One region of the Roseibium sp. HPY-6 genome, then DNA from elsewhere that is predicted to be linked to it. Evidence: predicted binding sites of a transcription regulator. Region 1 holds the regulator's gene; the other holds the start of a gene.
What was found. Region 1 encodes LexA, which represses DNA repair genes until DNA is damaged. Its sites were predicted from a motif close to TGTTCNNNNTGTGTTCNG; they were not measured.

Region 1 (5,471 bases):
AACGACAGGATCAACTCCCGAGGGGGCTTCCGAAGCATCCCTGTCCCGCCAAGTGCCGTCGTAGCGCGGCGGGCGACCTTCTGCGCGTGCTTTTTCACGCATTGCTTCGACTTCTTCCGGTGTGCAGTAACACTTGTAGGCAGCGCCATCGGCAAGCATCTGTTCGACGGCTTCCTTGTGCCTTTCCACGCGCGAGAACTGGGATATCGGATCCCCTTCCCAATCAAGGCCCAGCCATGACAGACCGTCAATCAGGGCATCAACCGCCTCCTTGCTGGAGCGGGCCCGGTCCGTGTCCTCGATGCGGAGCAGCATCTTTCCGCTGCTGTGTTTGGCGAAAAGCCAATTGAACAACGCAGTACGAGCGCCGCCAATATGCAGGAATCCGGTCGGAGAAGGTGCGAAGCGCGTGACGATCTCTTGTGTCATGGTGCTTTATTTGAAAGTCTCATCTGGAATGAAGGCGCGGACCGCGCCGGTTGCGTGGCGCGGTCTTAGCACAGGCTTAGCCGGGGCAAAACAGTGCCTTGCCCGTTTCTCGTTTCGGCACGGAAAGTAATGCGCGTTGGTTTATCGCCAAGACACTTTGCAAGCAGAAGACGGCCGCAAGAACCGGGCGAATTCCATTCGCTATGTTGAATTGGCATCGCCTGGTGACGACGCAGACGGGTCGCGCCGCAGTTTCGGCCTGAAGCCTTTCTGGTCAAAGCAATCAGGTGCCGGAGAACGTGATCCTTCAAGTGCGACAAGCTCACCTTGGGAAAATCAGGCCTTACTCTGGTTCAGCTTCTCTTTTGCAGTCGGGATCGGAGTTTACGCGGCGCTTCCAGAAGAACCATCATGGCTGCTGCTCTCTGTTTTTTTCACGGGACTGGTACTGTTTGTCGTTTGGCACGCACGCCAACGATATCTGTCACCGGCGCTTCTGTTGGTCCTTGCATGTTTTGCGGGCCTGACGACGTCGAGCCTTCGAACGGCATATGTGGACGGCCCTCGGATAGGTGAGGAAATGAATGTCGGTTTGACCGGCGAGGTTCTGGAGCTTTCTGACCGGCCCAATGGCAAAAGGTTGCTCATACAGATTGAAACCATCAATGACCGTGCGCTCGAAGAAATTGTGTTTCCGTCAAGAGTGCGCCTGCGCGTTCCTGGAGACACAAAAATTGGTGTTGGAGACAGGATCAAAACAAGGGCACGCCTTTTTCCACCGGCGGGGCCGGTTGCTCCTGGAGGATATGATTTTTCATTCCGAGCCTATTTCATGCAACTCGGCGCGACGGGTTTCAGTTTCGGGCCGCCGGAAGTTCTACCAGCACAAGATGTTGCGATTGGGCCGCATCCAGATACGTGGATCCAGGCAATCAGAGATCGCATAGCAACGAAAATACGCGCCAGTCTGCCTGATGATCAGGAAGCGGCTCTCATCGTCGCGCTGCTTGTCGGTGATCGCGGAGGAATAAACGGGCTCCAGCAGGAGAATCTCAGAGCTGCAGGGCTTGCGCACATTCTTGCAATATCGGGTCTTCACATGGCCCTTTTTGCAGGCGGAACTTACGCTGCCGCGCTCTTCCTATTCGCTTTGCTTCCACCTTTGGCGCTGCGATTTCCCATTCACAAATTCGCAGCCATTGCAGCTCTTTCCGCAGCCTTCTTCTATTTGCTCATTTCTGGGGGCTCTGTCGCAACGCAGCGGTCCTTCCTGATGATCTCGCTCGTCTTTCTCGGCATTCTTGTCGGGCGCCGCGGCCTGACGGTGCGCAGTGTCGCGTTTGCTGGTCTTGTCCTCCTTGTTTTAGCGCCGGAGCGTTTGTTTTACCCGGGGTTCCAGATGTCGTTTGCGGCGGTGATCTGTCTCATTGCTGTTTATGAGACGTGGCGGGACCGCGTTGAACCACTCGCAGCCGGGCAAAGATACCGCAAAACGCTTTCCGGCAAGATTGCCCTGTTCGTGGGCCGGTGGATGACAGGGCTTTTGATAACGGCGCTAGTAGCTGGGGTCGCAACCGGCATTATCGCCGCGCACCATTTTGGCCGCATTGCGCCCTACGGGTTGATTGGAAACATGCTTGGAATGCCTGTCTTCACGCTGCTTGTCATGCCGATGGGTGTTCTGTCCCTGGTACTCATGCCTCTAGGGCTGGCCGCAATTCCTCTCGCAATCATGTCCTTTGGCCTCACACTCTTGCTTGAAATCGCGGCCTTCGTGGCAGAGCTCGACGGTGGTATCGGTGCGATCGGTCAGTTGACCGCAGTCGAAACCATCGCATTTTGCGCAGCCCTGTTCGCGGCGTTGTTGCTGCGGGGCAAGTGGCGGTTCAGCGCGGTTCTTCCGCTTGTTGTTGGAGGCGTGCTCTTGCACTTGTCACCTCCGCCCGACATTCAGATTTCCGCCTCTGGCGGTCGCATCGCGGCACGTGATGCCGGCGGGAACTTAAACTGGAATGGCGCGCGAGGTTCTTTCCAGACAGACATCTGGTATCAGGCAGAGGGTATAACGGGTGACGCGGTCAAGTCGCGCAAGATGAAGTCGCCACAAAGAGTATGTGATCCAAGCGGGTGCGTCATCAAAGCTTTTGAAAAACGGCCGTTCGAACCAAAGGGATCCTTCCCCGACAGACCGTTTTACATCGCCATGCCAAAGTCATTGGATGCTCTTGTCATGGATTGCCGTTATGCCGATCTTATCGTAAGCGACTTAGTCGTGCCAGGTGTGTGCGGTGCAAGCCTCGTGATCGATCGCGAGGTGCGTGAGCGACGAGGCGCAATCTCCTTGTGGTTATCTCGTCAGGTGAATTCCGACCGAGCCATTCAGGAAAACAATAGATTGCGACTACCCTCTGAGGAGAAGGCTGCGGCGCCCCAGATCGACGCGATCCAATATGCCATACCGATCATACCGAGGCCCTGGCACAAGAAAGGTGAGGTCACGCGCGCGAGCCTGCGATAGATGCCATAAACAGCCCGCGGTCCCTTGAGATGCCCGGTCATGGATCAGACCTGCTCACTAACATCAAGGCGGGTCCGCAGTGCTGCGCATTTATGCGTCAGTATTGGCGGAAGAGGGCAACCAGGCGCCCCTGAACACGCACTCTGCCAGGTCCGAAGATGCGCGTCTCATATGCAGGATTGGCCGCTTCAAGAGCGATGGATGCGCCTTTCTTGCGCAAGCGCTTAAGCGTGGCCTCTTCCTCGTCAACCAGTGCCACGACAATATCGCCGCTGTCGGCGCTTTCTGTCCTGCGTATCAGGACCGTATCACCGTCCAGAATTCCAGCCTCAATCATGGAGTCGCCGCGCACTTCCAGGGCATAGTGTTCGCCTTTACCCAGAAGCTCAGGCGGTACGGAGATTGAATGGCTGTGGGTCTGGATAGCTTCAATCGGAACACCCGCCGCAATGCGTCCCATAACCGGGATCTCCGTTCCCTGATGCACCGGCTCAGGAGCAGGGGCAGGGCGAGGGGCTTCAGGTTTCCCGAGTGATCCCTCGATGACTTCGGGTGAAAAACTGCCCCGCGGTCGCGGAGTGCCCAAACCAGGTGCGATGGAGTCGGGAAGGCGCACAACTTCCATTGCGCGGGCACGGTTCGGCAGCCGCCTTATGAAGCCGCGTTCCTCGAGCGCCGTGATCAATCGGTGGATACCGGATTTGGAACGAAGGTCCAAAGCGTCTTTCATTTCATCAAAAGACGGTGGAACACCGGTTTCCTTGAGTCTCTCGTGAATGAACATGAGCAGTTCATACTGCTTGCGCGTGAGCATTTTTGGCTTCCCCTGACCACAGAACAGGCTGGTACAAATCGAGAACAATCTACCTGTTCCTATTGTGTTCTGCAAGGGTAAATGTTCTCTTACTGTTCTTTTTGGACGGCGCTCTCTCCCAAAAGCTACTGATTTCTTTCGGACTTTAGCTTCGTGACACCAGGAGCAGTTCGCAGGTGACGAGTGTCGGTGCACCGCCTTCAAGAACGTTTCCCTGATGAAGACGGCCTTCCAGATCGATGCACCGAATCGGTATTTTCCGTTCCCCGTTACTCTGCCGTCCGCCACCAGGCTGGAGCAGGATCTCGGAGATCAGGCCGGTCATGGGTTCACCGTCCATGAAAGTTGCTCCCGCGAGACTTCCAAGACCCGACACTTCAAACGTTTCGCTATCCAGCTGCTGAGCCAGATCAGATACGCTTGCAGCAAGATCCTCAAAAGGTGCCAGCGTGGTGATCAGCGCGTTGGCTATATCTGATTTGACGCGATTTTCCTGCCTGACCCTGTAAAGCGTGAACTCAGTCTCCGGGTCTTCCTCGGCAACGTAAGACGCACCGGTTAACCCCCAGCCGCTGATCAGGCTCGCCTGATCCACAATGAGTGTGTCCGGCAGCAAATGCCCCAGGTGTTCAGCGTTTTTGTTGGTCCAGTACGCGTGAACATGTGCGAACCAACGACCATCTCGACGGCCCAGTATGGCGACGCCTTCCTGCAGGGTTGCAGATTCGCAATGCTGAGTGTCGCTGTACCATGCGACGTGCCGGTCATCGATCGCTCGGTCCGGCATCACGTACTCAAACGACTTCAGTCTGAGACCGGACAAGTCCAGCATCGCAGAAGAGAAGCCTTCGCGTTCAGCCCAATCTCCCAAAGCGCCGAGCAATGATTGTCCTGCCGAAAGCTGCAGATCAATTCGCGTCGCGTTGCAACGTGCGAAGGGGCGTCTTGTCTTGTTCGGCGGTCCCGGGTGCCGGATCTCGGCAAGGCTGTTTGGTGGCGGCCGTCTCATAAGAGGCCTTCTTCGACGAGATATTCCCGAACGAGCTTCTTGGTGATCTTTCCATAGGCACTGGTTGGCATCGTTTCGATGAAAAGGTACCTGGCCGGCATCTTGTAGCGGGCGATCTTGCCGGAAAGGTAACTCATCAGTTCATCTTGCAGGCCGTGATCTTCGCCTGTCGCAACACAAACCGCCAGTCCTGTCTCGCCCCACTGCGGGTCCGGGATGCCAAGGATAGCGACTTCCGAAATCCCAGGGTGCGTCAATAGAACCTCTTCGATTTCCTTCGGATACACATTCGAGCCACCGGAAATGTACATGTCTGACGCACGTCCGGTCAGATAAAGATAGCGATTCTCATCAAGATGTCCGATGTCACCGGTTCGGAACCAACCATTTCGAAACGACGCCTGGTTCGCTGCATCGTCTTCCAGATAACCTGCACAGACCGCTGGTCCTATCACGCATACCTCGCCGGTCTCACCGGCCGGAAGTATGTTGCCATCGTCATCCTGGATACTGACCTCGATTCCCGTGCGTTCGGTGCCGCATGTTCCGACCCTGGTTTCGGGTCCGTCCTCCAGAAAATGGTCTTGTGGGCGCAGGACCGTGATGTTCCCGGTGACTTCGCCCAAGCCATAGTATTGGACCAGGACGTGTCCGAGCTTTTCAAGCGCGTATTTCTGGTCTTCCCGATACATCGGCGCACC
Region 2 (5,471 bases), on a different contig from region 1:
AACGACAAGAAAATCAACGTTGAGAACTTGTTTGTCTCAAGTGCTATTTTTGATTGTATATTGGGTTGTACCTGTTTCACTAGGCTGCTTTGCGGGAAATATCCTGCCCCCGGTAACTCAGTGCTTCGGCCAGATGAATACGACCGACCCGTTCTTCCGCGTCAAGATCCGCCAGTGTGCGTGCCAGCTTCAGGACACGGTGATAGCCGCGCGCACTCAAATGCAGCTTCTCGGCCGCATCACGCAAAAAGGCCAGTCCCAGCTCATCCGGCTGCGCCATCGTTTCCACAATCGATGCCGGAGCCTGCGCATTCGTCCGGCAGGCGACACCGAGATCAAAGAACCGCTTCTCCTGAATATGTCGCGCATCGGCAACCCGCGCGGCGACCGTCTCCGATGGTTCGGACTCGGCAGGGCCGATCAAATCGGCCGCGGTGACGGCCTGTACATCAATCCGAAGGTCAATGCGGTCCAGAAACGGGCCGGAAACACGGGCCTGATATTCGCTTACGCAGCGCTCTCCACGGCGGCAAACGTGACCGGGCTCACCGGCATGACCGCAACGGCAAGGATTCATCGCGGCAATCAGCTGGATGCGCGCGGGATAGGTGACGCGGTGATTTGCGCGCGCAATTACTGCCTCACCCGTTTCCAGCGGCTGCCGCAGGCTGTCGAGAACCTGCGGATTAAACTCCGGCAACTCGTCGAGAAACAGAACGCCGTTATGCGCAAGCGAGACCTCACCCGGCCTGGCACGAAGCCCGCCACCCACAAGAGCAGCCATGGAGGCCGAATGATGCGGTGCCCGGAACGGGCGGCTGTCTGTCAGCTTGCCCTCCGCAAGCTCCCCGGCAAGCGACGCAATCATGGAGACTTCAAGCAGTTCGCGTGGCGTGAGCGGCGGCAATATGGACGGCAATCGGCTGGCCAGCATCGATTTTCCAGAGCCGGGTGGCCCGGTCATCAACAGATTGTGGCCACCTGCCGCCGCGATTTCGAGCGCACGCCGCGCGGTCTCCTGACCTTTCACCTCGGAAAGGTTGGGCATCGGCGCGCCTTTTCCCTGCAGCTTGGCGACCGGGCGTGACAGCACCTGCGTTCCCTTGAAATGGTTGGCGAGCTGGATGAGCGAGCGAGGCGCCAGGATATCCATGTCGCGATCCGCCCAGGCCGCTTCACTGCCGCTTGCCTCAGGGCAGATCAGCCCCTTCCCGAGGGCGTTCGCACCCATTGCCGCCGGAAGCACGCCGGCTACCGGCGCGAGCGTTCCGTCCAGACCGAGCTCCCCCAGCACAACATAGCCATCCAGAAACTCACCGGGAATGGCACCGATCGCAGCCATGACGCCGAGCGCGATCGGCAAATCGTAGTGCGATCCTTCCTTGGGCAAGTCTGCCGGCGCGAGATTAACGGTGACACGTTTGGCCGGAAGGGCGAGGCCAGACGCGGACAATGCTGCCCGGACACGCTCGCGGCTTTCCGCGACCGCCTTGTCAGGAAGGCCCACGATCGTGAAAGCGACCATGCCCGGTCCGACGTGGACCTGCACATCAACCGGAACGGCTTCAATTCCCTGAAAGGCGACAGTCGTAACCCGGCTGACCATATCCCAATCCTCTACCCTGAGCTGTATTTCGACCGAAACATAGGCAGACGGGAGAATCAAGAACAAAAATGGAACAACCGGCTTCTCGGCGGTTGAGTGTCTTCATTTACGGCCAAGTCTCAAGGGCCATGCTGCTCAATATCCCGTTCGAACAACCCTGATACCGAAAACGACGTATCCGCCAGAACGAAGCGTGCGATTGCACCGGTTCCAGTGTGACACAGCGCACAAGTGTGCGCGAAAATCCACTTCTCAAACTGTGCGGGTGACATCCGTCACAGAAAACGCCGCAGCGTGTAGCCATGTCTATTGCACGACATTGACGACAACAGGAGTAATTGAAATGCCACACTTTAAGAAATGGAATGACGGAGCCTACTACGCGAACGCTGCGGAAGAGACCATCCAACAGACTGGCCGTTTCGGCGAACTCGACGCGATCATGGACAACCTGAACGACGATCTCCGTGACGTTCTGGATGAATATGTCGGTGAAGACAATGACGACCCGTCCTGGGACCTCAGCGACGATGATACGTTCGACTTGGAAGATATCGACGCAGCTTTCGACGTCGACATCGACGCCATTGCCGGCCTGGAAATGGGCGAGTTTCAGGACGATTTCGCTTTTTGATCAGCCGCACATGAAAACGATGGGCACACCGTTGAGTTGGCAACGGTTGTTTGCCCGTGCGGTGCAGATTTTCAAGAAGCGTAGATGCGCACCGTTCTGCCGGTTCCCGAATAACCGGTCGCACCTGCAAGAACCTGATCCAGATAGAGCGGCATCTGAAAGTTTTCGCTTGTGGTCAGGCCGTTTGCCTCCAACCACTCCGACACAAGCTCGATCATCTTGTCCGGGTCTTTTTCGAACATGGCCCGGCAGAGTTCAGTGTCGAGCTGCAGTTCATCATTTGTCATTTTATTGGTAACGATCATAAGCACATCACATCGCAGAATACAATCATAGCGTGCTATTATGATGCCTGCTATCTCAGCGAAAGGCCAGCACATTGCGGTTATGTGCACCAGCGCCACCATAATTCGGTGTTATGGCTGCGCAGCTGGAAAACCACGCTTCTTAGGACCGAGCAAGACGAGCCCGCAGCACAAGAGACCCGAGACCACGAACAGCATCGGATGGCCCATCACGGGGATCGTGAATCCGCCCAGCACGGGACCGACCCCCTGACCGAGCGAGATCAGAAAGAAGGTGAGACCGAACCCGATTGACGGCGCTTCTCTGAAAATGCGCATGCTCCACATGCCAAACAGCGCGGTCATCACAATGAATCCGGACCCGAAAAACGCCGAGGAAATGTAAATCCCGTGCGGAATTTCGATGAGGTAGGGCAGTGTCGCCACAGCGGCACCGACAACAAGTGCCAGGACCCAGTAAGTCCGCCGTAAGCCCCATCTGTTTACGAGACCGCCGGCAAAGCAGCCCGTGACACCGGCAACGCCAAGCACAATCCAGAACAGAATGGCATCGTTCGACTGACCGGTGAGCATCCACAGCAGTTCGACTGCGTAAGTCCAATAAACCGCTGAGAAAATTCCGAACAAAAATGCGGCAACAAACAGAGGTCTCGCCGCCCGCTGCAGAAGAAATCTCGGTGAAATCGCGGCCTTGGCATTTTCGGGACGCGGGCTGTGTCTCGGCAGTGTCCAGTAGTTCCAGAAAGTAATGGTCAGAGCTAGGCTTGCAAACAAAAGCCAGGCGAGGCGCCAGTCCTCGCCCGCAAAAAGCGCCAGCGGACCGGCGAAGGCAACACCAAAACCGGTGCCGGAGTTGATCCATGCGTAAATTGTGTTCTGGCGACTGGGTTCGGTGTGTCTGACAATTACGTCAGAGAATGGCGGATAGGCGAGGCCGGGGCTGGTTCCGGCCAGAAAGACACCGAAAGCCAGGGTCCAGGCATCCGGCGCAATCGCAATCGTCGCCATACCAGATGCGGCGGCAAGACCACCCAGCAGGATAGGAAGGCGTGGTCCGAACCAAGTCGACAATCCGGATCCGAGAAACGTCGCCATCAGGTAGCCTGCATAGGACAAGCCCGCGATCAGGCCGATCGTTTCGGTGGACAGGCCGAATTCCTGCCGGAACTCCGGGAGGAACAGACCAAAACAGTATCTGGCCAGTCCATATGTCGCGGCGACGATTGCCAGTCCCGCCGCCGTCAGGCCACGGGCTCGCATCACATTTTCATACCCGGCGGGAGAGCTGGAAGTGAAGTGTCTCGTCATCGGTAAAGGTCTCGCCGGTAATCTCGAAATATCCGCCATGCTCTCTGTAATGACGATATTGTGAATGCGTGAGTTTCAGGCAGAAGTTGGAAACGTGCAAGTTTCTTCCATTGATTGTGCTTGAAAACTCCTCTCCCAGGACGGCGACATGCGTCGTTTCGTTCTCGCGGAACGGCACCGGCAGCAGAAAAAAGCGATTGAGCGTCGGAACGGTACTGTCGACTGATTGCTCAAAGGCGATCCTGGAAAATCGGCGCATGGCAGGATGGGCATAAAAATATGGAATACGTCCCAAGTGCCTCGGCGTATACAGCTGACTTTCGGACAGGAGCAGATCTCCGGGCCTTGCGATATCGCGCAGCCATTCATTGACGACGAACGGGTCGTCGTTTCCTTCCTGGAAGCCCAGCATCGTGATGACGGCCGCTGGCGCTCCATCCTCAAGCACGTTGCTCAGCCGGAATTCCTCGAAGGAACACGTCACGAAGTGAAGCGGAAGATCCGGGAAACCGGCTTGCAGCGACTGGCGCATATGAGCGACCGACATCGGGTTGATGTCGACAGCGACATAGCGGTCGATCACAACGCCCAGACTGCGCAGTGTTTTCAAGATGAAACGGGTCTTGGTCGGTTCCGGCCCAAGTTCGACGTAAATGAGGGGTTTTCCGCCGAATTCCGATGCGATCTGGGCGCAACTGCGGCACAGCGCATCCTTGAAGGACGTGCCGTCTTCGCTTAAGCGTCCGAGCGTATCCGATTCGACCCCGGCCTCGTTCAGCTGGCGCATCAGCTGGAACACCTCGTCCAGATGTCCCGTTGTCTGCGTCTCTTTCCCGGTATTCGTATATTTGACGCGATTATCCTGCGTAACGATCCGATCAAGGCTGAACTCGGTATGGGAGGCAATGGCCCAATGCACCCTGGATTGCAGCGACGAGGCGGGCGATGTCGCCACATCGAGATCAGGCTTGTCGACTTTGAACGCGAGAGTCATGACGGATACCCGTTTTGATGAGAGGAGTTCCCGAATTACGGGATTTTTACCCATACATAAAATTTATAATTGAAGAACTTCATAATAGAACGTTATGCTCCGGCCCAAGAGGAGATGCCGGCCGGGACGCAGCCCGGACCAGGACACAGGCGGGATGACGCACTATGACCATCGGCCGTTTCAATATCGAGTTACTCGAAGCCTTCGTTGCCGTTGCTGAAGCCGGTAATGTTACGCATGCAGGCGGCAAGCTTAACCGCACGCAACCCTGCGTCAGCACGCAGCTTCGCCGCCTTGAAGAGCGGGTTGGCAAACCGCTGATAGAACGCACCGCGCGCACCATGAACCTGACGCCTGCCGGACGCATCCTCTATCAGCATGCGACGGAAATCCTGAAATCGCATGAAGAAGCCCGGTTGCGGCTGTCCGCACCGGAATTGACCGGCACGGTTCATGTCGGTCTGCCCGAGTGGTTCGCAACAGGCCAGCTGCAATCCATCTTCTGCAACTTCGTGCGCATTCACCCGAACGTCAAACTTGAAATGACGGTCGCGGACAGCGCCACATTGCATGACATGCTGTCGGCCAACGAGATCAATCTCGCGATCGCCCTCGTCACCCCGG

Region 2: a site for LexA is predicted at 1,665-1,682, ahead of ABVF61_RS29025 (YifB family Mg chelatase-like AAA ATPase). Genes of this name have one in related genera too.

The regions. Positions count from the first base shown of each region.
Region 1 covers NZ_JBEWCD010000001.1:7,546-13,016, reverse strand. The annotation lists gene gltX (glutamate--tRNA ligase) at 1-429, opposite strand, end outside; gene ABVF61_RS00045 (ComEC/Rec2 family competence protein) at 566-2,947, shown strand; gene lexA (transcriptional repressor LexA) at 3,045-3,761, opposite strand; gene ABVF61_RS00035 (hypothetical protein) at 3,907-4,770, opposite strand; gene ABVF61_RS00030 (acyl-CoA synthetase) at 4,767-5,471, opposite strand, start outside.
Region 2 covers NZ_JBEWCD010000003.1:636,762-642,232, reverse strand. The annotation lists gene ABVF61_RS29025 (YifB family Mg chelatase-like AAA ATPase) at 80-1,606, opposite strand; gene ABVF61_RS29020 (hypothetical protein) at 1,950-2,240, shown strand; gene ABVF61_RS29015 (hypothetical protein) at 2,312-2,545, opposite strand; gene ABVF61_RS29010 (MFS transporter) at 2,657-3,853, opposite strand; gene ABVF61_RS29005 (L-histidine N(alpha)-methyltransferase) at 3,813-4,847, opposite strand; gene ABVF61_RS29000 (LysR family transcriptional regulator) at 5,012-5,471, shown strand, end outside.